Regions from separate parts of the Vibrio sp. HB236076 genome, predicted to be linked through region 2. Evidence: predicted binding sites of a transcription regulator. Region 2 holds the regulator's gene; each other region holds the start of a gene.
The links. The regulator PurR, encoded in region 2, represses purine synthesis genes. The targets are predictions, from matches to a motif close to TNANGNAAACGTTTNCNTNA.
Positions count from the first base shown of each region.

Region 1 (3,172 bases), 1.1 Mb from region 2:
TCGACCAATGGTATGATTGTTGTTTGTGATCAATATCGACAAAATAAATGCGGGTATATTGTGCTTAATACGTTTAACGAGAGAAATTGACAATGAATACCTGCCCTCAATGCGCCACTAAAATGCAGTGGCAACCGATTGGTCATTACTGTCAAACCTGTCGCCATTATTGGCAATTACAATCGAATTGCCCAGATTGTCAGGCTAAATTAGAAAAACTGCAAGCATGCGGTTCGCTGAGTTATTTTTGCCCTGATTGCCAAACGCTCAAATCACGTAAAGCCATTAAACCTATGTGGGTTCGAGTCAGTCCTTGCTCATGCGCTTAACTTCGGAGTAGATTTGGCCGTCAGAAAGCTGAGTGAGGATCACGTCACCGGCTTTTAGTTGCTCTTGAGTGGTAATCACCTTGCCATCTTCACTTTGCGTGATCGAATAGCCGCGTTTTAACGTCGCCAATGGGCTGACAGCATCGAGCTTTTCTGCTTGGAGAGCTAAGCGGTGGCTTTGGTGTCTAAGGTAGGTCGTCATCGCTTGATGCAAACGCTGCTCGAGTCGAGCCACTTTCTCTTGTTGACGCTGAATAAAGTTAAGAGGGCTCAAATGCATCAATTTGGTCTCTAGGCGCTGTAGTCGATATTGTTGTTGTTCGAGTTGGCGGATCAGCGCTTTGTTTAAGCGATTGTCGAGATCGTCGAGCTGTTGACTTTGTGTGGCAAGTCGATGCTGCGGATGGTGCTTTTCCAATCGATGCCGTTGCTGGCTCAAATGGTATTGGCGACGGCTGAGGTAGCGTTCAAAGGCGTGCTGTAAATAACGCGTCTTTTCGACAATTTGCATTGCTTTATGACTTTGATCGCGACTGACCAGTTCGGCGGCTGCCGATGGGGTGGGCGCTCGCATATCGGCAACAAAGTCTGCGATCGTGACGTCGATTTCGTGACCAACGGCGCTGATCACGGGAATTTGGCTTGCGACAATGGTTCTCGCAACAATTTCTTGGTTAAAACACCACAGATCTTCCAGTGACCCTCCACCGCGACCGACAATCAATACATCGCATTCGTTGCGATCATTGGCCGCGCCAATAGCTTGTGCAATACTGATCGCCGCGCCTTCGCCTTGTACTAACGTAGGATACACCACCACGGGCAGCGTGGGATCACGACGTTTGAGTACATCTAAAATATCGTATAACGCGGCGCCGGTTTTTGAAGTAATGACCCCAACGCACTTGGGGTGCTCTGGCAAGGGCGTTTTAAGATGCTGGGCAAAAAGGCCTTCTGAGGCAAGTTTGAGTTTTAATGCGTCAAATTCTTGCTGACGTCGACCATCGCCCTCGGGCTGCATACTCTCGATAATCAGCTGATAGTCACCACGCGGTTCGTATAAAGACAAACGCGCTTTAACCAGCACTTGTTGTCCGTTTTGTGGTTTAAAGCTGACACGGCGGTTATTGCCACGGAACATGGCACATTTGACTTGTGCTCGGCTGTCTTTGAGAGTGAAATACCAATGGCCAGAGACCGGAGTGGATAAGTTAGACATTTCGCCAAGTAACCAGACGATTCCCATTTCATTTTCGAGTAGTAAACGCACCTCAGCATTTAGACGCGAGACGGTGAAAATATTGGTTTGGGTAGTGGACAAGGCTGATCTCATAGACGTGAGTATGGAAGATAGCCGCAATATAATACATATCAAGGGGGTAATTGCAAATAAAAAACTAAAAAATGAGTAGCCAATCGTTTACCTTCAACGTATAATCCCACCGCAATATCAAATCCAAATCACTTTAATGACAAATCAGTAAAGTCTTGGATAACTCTTTCATTCATCCTATTTGTTGTGAGATATTGCAAATGCTAAGAATTGCCAAAGAAGCGCTGACATTCGATGATGTTCTTCTCGTGCCAGCACACTCCACCGTTCTCCCCAACACCGCTGAGTTGCGTACTCAGTTAACGAAAAATATTCAGCTCAATATTCCTATGCTGTCCGCTTCTATGGACACAGTGACTGAAGCTCGTCTGGCCATTGCCCTTGCGCAAGAAGGCGGTATTGGTTTCATTCACAAGAATATGTCTATTGAACAGCAAGCGGATGAAGTCCGTCGTGTGAAAAAGTTTGAAGCGGGCATGGTCACACACCCTGTGACGGTTCAACCTGATCAAACCATTGCTGACGTGATGGCGCTGACTGAAAAGCACGGCTTTGCCGGTTTCCCTGTCGTGACAGAAGGCCATGAATTGGTCGGTATCATTACGGGTCGTGATGTGCGTTTTGTGACGGATTTATCAAAGAGTGTCGAGTCGGTCATGACACCTAAAGATAAATTGGCGACGGTAAAAGAAGGGGCATCACGCGCGAATGTGCAAGAAGAAATGCACCACGCCCGTGTTGAAAAAATCCTCGTTGTTAACGATGATTTCCAATTAACCGGTATGATTACAGCGAAAGATTTCCACAAAGCAGAGCGCAAGCCTAACGCTTGTAAAGACGAGCAAGGCCGTTTGCGCGTTGGTGCTGCAGTGGGTGCTGGCGCGGGTAATGAAGCGCGCGTTGCTGCTTTGGTGGAAGCGGGCGTTGATGTGCTGTTGATTGATTCTTCTCATGGTCACTCTGAAGGGGTACTAAATCGCATTCGCGAGACACGTGCCGCTTATCCTGATCTCGACATTATCGGTGGTAACGTGGCCACGGGTGAAGGCGCTCGTGCATTGATTGAAGCGGGTGTGAGTGCAGTGAAAGTGGGTATTGGCCCAGGTTCTATTTGTACAACTCGTATCGTTACCGGTGTTGGTGTGCCACAAATCACGGCGATTTCTGACGCCGCTGAGGTCGCTGATCAATACGGTATCCCTGTGATTGCCGATGGCGGCATTCGCTTCTCGGGTGATATTTGTAAGGCGATTGCCGCTGGCGCATCTAGTGTCATGGTTGGCTCTATGCTTGCAGGTACCGAAGAGTCCCCTGGAGAAATCATTCTTTACCAAGGCCGTTCGTACAAATCTTACCGCGGTATGGGCTCACTGGGCGCCATGTCTCAAGGTTCATCTGATCGTTACTTCCAAAGTGATAATGCGGCAGACAAATTGGTACCAGAAGGTATTGAAGGTCGCATTGCTTACAAAGGTCGCTTAAAAGAGATCGTTCATCAACAGATGGGTGG
Region 1 is NZ_CP162601.1:2,424,366-2,427,537, reverse strand. It holds gene AB0763_RS10600 (zinc-ribbon domain-containing protein) at 93-329, shown strand; gene xseA (exodeoxyribonuclease VII large subunit) at 307-1,662, opposite strand; gene guaB (IMP dehydrogenase) at 1,863-3,172, shown strand, end outside.
Region 1: the regulator PurR is predicted to act here: its motif matches at 1,738-1,757, upstream of guaB (IMP dehydrogenase).

Region 2 (3,172 bases):
ACATAATTAATAAGTAGCACAGTGTGGTATGAATGTTAACCCAGTCGTGTTGGCAGGAAGAAATAAAAAACGTATTTGCAGTAAAAAGAGCACTCTAATACTGAATTAGAGTGCTTTGGATTTAATTTAAATGAGCCAGTAGCTCTTCACGTCTTGATTGAGGGATGACGCTCCAATGCTTACCTTCTATCGCGCCTTCTAAGGCCCATAAAAGTTCAACAGTGACCTCTTCGTTGAAAGCGCGGATAGCTTTGAAGGCTTCAAGTGAACCGCGTTGTTTTAACGCTTCGACGGACTCGATTCCCGCTCTTTTCAACATTCTCTCGGTGCCAAGACGCAAGTTAGGTAAATCTTTTAAACGATCTACATGTTCGCGCTGTTGATGCACTTTGTCTGCGCGAGCTTGTGTGAGGGCTTCTTGTGCTAACTCAAAGATAGTGTCAGTTGATTGCCATTGTTCATTTTTGACAGCAAAGTACTTTGTTACAACAGGAAAGCCGCGTTTGTGATAAACATAAGGAGACATTCCTTGTTTGGTGAATAATTTGGCTTTTTGTTTATCAGCGCGTATGTGTAACTCGTCTTTTACCACGAGAGCAAACATGATGTCGCCAGAAAAAATACCAAATCCACCAAACATGGACCTTGATTTTATGTTTCCAAGTGGCTCAAATAGTTTCATTGAGTCTTTGAGTATCGGTTTATCCATGATTCTCTATTCTCGGTGTATAAAAATTAATGCCACTCTATACCCAAAGGTAGCAATAGAATCTGCGATTGAACCTCAAGCCATCGGTAACAGGTGCAACAAGAAAGATGATAAAAAGTATATAATTGACAAACTCAATACCATTTATTGTCATTGACTCTCCGTCGCACAATAGAAGACTTAATGAGATATCAAGGCAGAGACAGTTAGTCACCATTCCAATATGGCTTTTGCAGGCGTGAGATTATCGCATGTAAGTAGAAGAAAGATGTCATTGAAACGTAAAGATTTTTCTTGTTACTTAACTTCGGTAACCCCGCTACCTGTCACCTAAACTAAAGAGTAAAGGTGCTTAAGGCCGGAAGCTTTGCGTCCCATTCTTTCAAATGGTTTGCCTTTTTCGTGACACACTAAGAATACGAAATTCTCAACGAGAAGGTTTAGTTCGTGCCACAAAATGTGATACTAGTTCAAGTATAGAATGCGTTGGCGAAAAAGCGAGTTATGGATAAGGTTTTTTATGAATATCCTCTGATTTCATATGGTTAAAATCAGAGGATAAGACGTTAATTGATTTTTTTTACCGATTGACGCGTCACGATCTCTGGGTGCATCTCAAATACGCGACGCTCGTTTTGTTTGTTTTTAATTCTGGCCATCAGAATTTCAAACGCATTTTTACCGACACGGCGTTTGGGTTGGTGAACGGTTGTCAGTGGTGGTGAAAAGTATTCTGCTAATTCGATGTTGTCATAACCGATAACGGAGATATCTTCCGGTACTTTAAGACCATTTTGTTGTAAACGGCTTATAAGCCCAAGTGCCATAGTGTCATTAAAACAGAATACCGCCGTTGGCTTTTCCTTCATGGCAATAATTTTGTCGGCCGCTAGCACCGCGGTATCACATTCAAAATTGCCTTCTAAAATCCAGTTTTCATTGACAGTGAGGTTTGCTTGCGCCATGGCACGCCTAAAACCTACAATGCGCTCTTTACAAGCCAGTTTTTCAAAGTGACCACTTAAACAGGCAATTTGAGTATGCCCATTATCAATGAGGTATTTAGTGGCAAGGTAGCCGCCTTCTTCCGAGTTGTCGATAATTTTGTCAACCTGTGGGTTTTCCGGTCCCCAGTCCATGATCACTTTAGGTATGTCTTTGTGGCGATCTAACATGTCGTTCAATTCATCGGTTAAATCAGAACACATGACTAAAATACCATCAACGCGTTTCTCTGCTAGCATACGGATATAATCGCGTTGTTTTTCGTAAATGCCACCGGTGTTACACAAAATTAAGGTATAACCTTGACGGTAACAATAACTTTCCACACCATCGATGACTTCAGAAAAGAACAGGTTGGTAGATTGAGTGACCAACATACCGATGGTACGAGTTGTGTTGCATTTCAAGCTGCGAGCGACTGCACTTGGCGCATAATTTAACTCATCAACGGCCTTCATGACCTTTTCTTGCGTTCCTTCAGCAACAAAACGTGTTTTATTAATCACGTGGGAAACCGTGGTGGTTGAAACTCCGGCTAAGCGGGCAACGTCTTTAATGGTGGCCATAGGGTATCCTAATTATTATGTGTTAGAGACGCAAAACTGGCGTTTACAGTACGCGTAGGTATGTCAAATACTGCCTTTCAATACTTATTTTGTTTCATAGCAATCGTTTGCTTTGTTTTTTATCGATAATTGGTTTTGTCGATAATCGGTCAAAGCAAGTCACAGTGTATTGAGAGTCATCGAGACAGATAAAGAAAGTAAAACGTCAGTTGAAAAGCGGCAAATTATGATTAAATTTTACCGCTTTGTCTAGTCAGTGCTGATTAAAAAGCACCTTGTTCATAGAATGGTATTATAGCTCAGTTTGGCTGGCTTCGATGGTTTCTTGGTTGTGAGGCAATAAAAATTGACGCAACTGAATCCACCACAAGCCAAGCTGTTCATGCCAAAACAACTCGGTTTGTTCTAAGTAACGGCTACTGGGTAAATATCGAGTCCAAAATTGTTGTGTCTGGCGATTGGCTAAATAGTTTGTTGGTGCGGGTAGCGGAGTTAAACCGGCATTAGTGAACTCTTTCATTGCACGAGGCATATGACTCGCTGATGTGACAAGGACTAATCGCTGAGTACCCACAAATGCCGCGGCTTGTCGAGCTTCTTCCCATGTGTCTTTGGCCGTTTCTAATAATATGATGTCGCTTTTATTTACGCCGAGGGCGAGAGCGACTTTGGCCATCATGCGCGCGTGACTAATACTGGTGCCACCCGCATAGCCGGACAAAATCATTTTAGAGCCAGGATACATACGCCAAATACGGATGCCCTCTGTCAAGCGCATCAGTGCGGTTCGACTCAATTGAGATGTCGGTGGTAAACGATCATCAGTGATATGGCTGTTGCCAAGGACCATAACGTAGTCGACATTACCGGTGACCGGTAAAAACGCTGGGTA
Region 2 is NZ_CP162601.1:1,333,668-1,336,839, forward strand. It holds gene AB0763_RS05850 (TfoX/Sxy family DNA transformation protein) at 122-709, opposite strand; cyclic di-GMP riboswitch class I at 1,016-1,115, opposite strand; gene purR (HTH-type transcriptional repressor PurR) at 1,276-2,280, opposite strand; gene elyC (envelope biogenesis factor ElyC) at 2,573-3,172, opposite strand, start outside.

Region 3 (3,172 bases), 910 kb from region 2:
CGCTTGTTGATGGTAATGAGAAGGACACTATGGAATATAATACCTCCGCACTATGTGACATCTATCTAGAACAAGTTGATGTTGTTGAGCCTATGTTCAGCAATTTTGGCGGCCGCAGCAGTTTTGCAGGCCAAGTCACGACGATAAAATGCTTTGAAGATAATGGCTTAATCCGCGATGTGTTAGAGCAAGACGGTGAAGGGCAAGTTTTATTAGTCGACGGCGGTGGTTCGCTGCGCCGAGCGTTAATTGATTCCGAACTGGCCAGCTTAGCCGAGGAAAATGGTTGGGAAGGCATTGTCGTTTATGGCTGTGTAAGGGAAGTCGATATTTTAGAGGAGCTCTCCGTCGGCATCCAAGCCTTAGCCTCAATTCCGGTTGGTGCCCCAAGCCAAGGGGTTGGCGATCTCGATGTGGCGGTCAATTTTGGTGGTGTGACGTTTTTACCAGAAGATTACCTCTATGCCGACAGCACCGGTATTATCTTATCTCAAGAACCATTGAGCCACGACGTTGAGGATGACGACGACGAAGGCGAGTTACCAGAGTCTGAACTCTGATCCTGCCTAGGCGACGTTGAGTCTACCGGCGTGTCAACAGCCAAAAGTGATGAGGACAAGCCTCATCACTGAGTGAAGGTGACGTGTGATTATTCAACGTCGTCCATTTTGCCTAGCAATGAACGAATGCGCTCTTGCCATTGGCTGTGCTCTTGTTGCACTTGCTCCGCTTTTTGCTCTAGCGCTTCACGCTCGGCACGTAATTCATTAGCTTGTGTTTCTAGCTGCGTTTTTTCTTCTTTTAACTCTTCCACTTCCATTTGCAACAAGGCAATGGTATCGACTGCAGTTTGAATTTTATTCTCAAGTTGTTCTAGTACTTCAAAAGACATTTGGCCTACCTATCAGTTTTTATGCGTGTTAAACATTTCCTTTAATATACCTTCATTTTACTCATCGATAACCACTTAAACACGTACAATATCGATATTTATTGCTTTGTTGCTCAAAAAAAACGCAGCCATAACCAAACTTTGACTTCTGCCCGGTCTCGCAGCGGCAAAAAGCCGCCCACATTTGCCTTACCATCACTTGTTGACCCTGGCTGTGTTACTATAATCGGGTTCACATACCTGATAGAGAGTCCCAAACATGAATCGAAGTTTAGCACTGGCTTTGTCCCACGTTACCGAAGGCGCCGCATTGGCCGGTTACCAATGGTTGGGCCGCGGCGATAAAAACATTGCCGATGGCGCCGCGGTGGCCGCGATGAGATACTTACTCAATCATACCGATATCCAAGGTGAAATTGTCATTGGTGAAGGGGAAATTGACGATGCGCCTATGCTCTACATCGGTGAAAAGTTAGGCAAAGGCGGTTATGCGGTAGACATCGCGGTCGATCCTATTGAAGGCACGCGTATGACGGCAATGGGGCAATCGAACGCCATTGCGGTGTTGGCTGCCGCCCAAGCGGGTTCTTTATTAAAAGCGCCAGACATGTACATGGAAAAATTGGTCGTCGGCCCACAAGCCAAAGAGGCCATTGACCTTGACCTCGATGTGATGACCAATCTCGCCAATGTCGCTGCCGCACTCGACAAACCCCTGTCTCAATTAACCGTGGTTACCCTCGCCAAACCAAGGCACGATGACATCATAAAGCAAATGCACCAAGCCGGTATTCGCGTTTACGCTCTCCCTGATGGCGATGTTGCAGCCTCTATTTTAACCTGTCTGCCCGAAAGCCAAGTCGATGTGATGTACTGTATTGGCGGGGCGCCTGAAGGGGTAATTTCCGCTGCGGTGATCAAAGCTCTGGGCGGCAATATGCAGGCGAAGCTTTTGCCAAGAGATCAGGTCAAAGGTGACAGTGACGAAAACCGCGCCATTGCACAGCAAGAGGTCGCTCGCTGCCTTGAAATGGGCGTCGAGGCCAATACAAGACTGACCTTAACCCAAATGGCCAACACAGAAAATCTCGTTTTCTGCGCCACTGGCATCACCCAAGGCGACATTCTTGCTGGAGTACAACAGCAAGGTGAAATGATAACGACGGAATCTTTGGTTGTTGATGGCACGCAAGGGACAATCACCCGTCTCAAAAACCAGCACCGCCTCGCAACAATCGAGCAACAGATCGCCACCTGGACCGCAGAGCAAGCGGATTAATCCCCTTCCCCGTGATGACGACAAAGAAAAACGCCGCCTCTTTGTCCTCATCAACCCGAGATTGTCTCAAAAATGATAAACACTAGGCTCATTATTGAGACAATCATCAGTTAGATGATAAAAGTATCTGTTGCGTGTCCCAAATCGGTTAATGTGTAGTCAATCACACATTTTAAGGTCGAGGTGTCATTGCCATGGAAAGAACAGCGAACCAACATCACCAAACCACCACCCCCATTACCTTGCCTTCTTTTGATGAACTCATGGTGATGGCTCAGCAAGACCCCGTGGGCTTTGACCGTTTTCGGCAAAGGGCCTGTTTGCGTTGTATTCTCGCCAGCTCACTGCCAATGCGCGAACGGCTGATTGCTCAACAAAATCACATTAATCGGTTGATTCAACATTGTAAGAACCCCGTTCACACCAATATGGTCTTGATGCAAGAGCTGCAAAAACAGGTCGCGAAGCTTAAAAAATCCTTAGAGGTGAGCCCGGCGGCGTCGACTGAGCAACCGAGTGCGGATGTTATTGACTTTGCTCACATGAGTGAAAAGCGCCGCCAACAGTCGGGGTAATGATTCGACAACACGCACACACTCTGTCCAAAACGAAACAGGCATGGGTGAATCCCCCATGTCTGTTGTGTATCACCCTGAAGAGAGCCTCTCACCTCAGTGTAAAAAGGTGGCTTGTTTCTCGCCAAAGCGATTTTTCCCTTTGCTTCCGGCCAAAAAGCCACATTCGACAAAGGTCCACAAAGCGCACACTAACGCGATGATCAAAATGGCGTTATCCATCACCGTGCCAGATTGCGCACCTTGGGTTAAATTAACACTCGACACCATACGAACAAAAATCACCGGTAACTGTAACGCCAACCATGCCGCTGACTTATCGCGGTCGTGCCAACGCTTGGTCGTAATGGCAAAGTCAGGCACCATCAGAACGACCAGCAACACGGGCAAAACCCAATAGGCATGAGACACAAATAAGCCGCCGAC
Region 3 is NZ_CP162601.1:421,672-424,843, reverse strand. It holds gene rraA (ribonuclease E activity regulator RraA) at 30-560, shown strand; gene zapB (cell division protein ZapB) at 650-892, opposite strand; gene glpX (class II fructose-bisphosphatase) at 1,152-2,171, shown strand; gene AB0763_RS02040 (DUF3135 domain-containing protein) at 2,366-2,746, shown strand; gene AB0763_RS02035 (DUF805 domain-containing protein) at 2,843-3,172, opposite strand, start outside.
Region 3: the regulator PurR is predicted to act here: its motif matches at 1,065-1,084, upstream of glpX (class II fructose-bisphosphatase).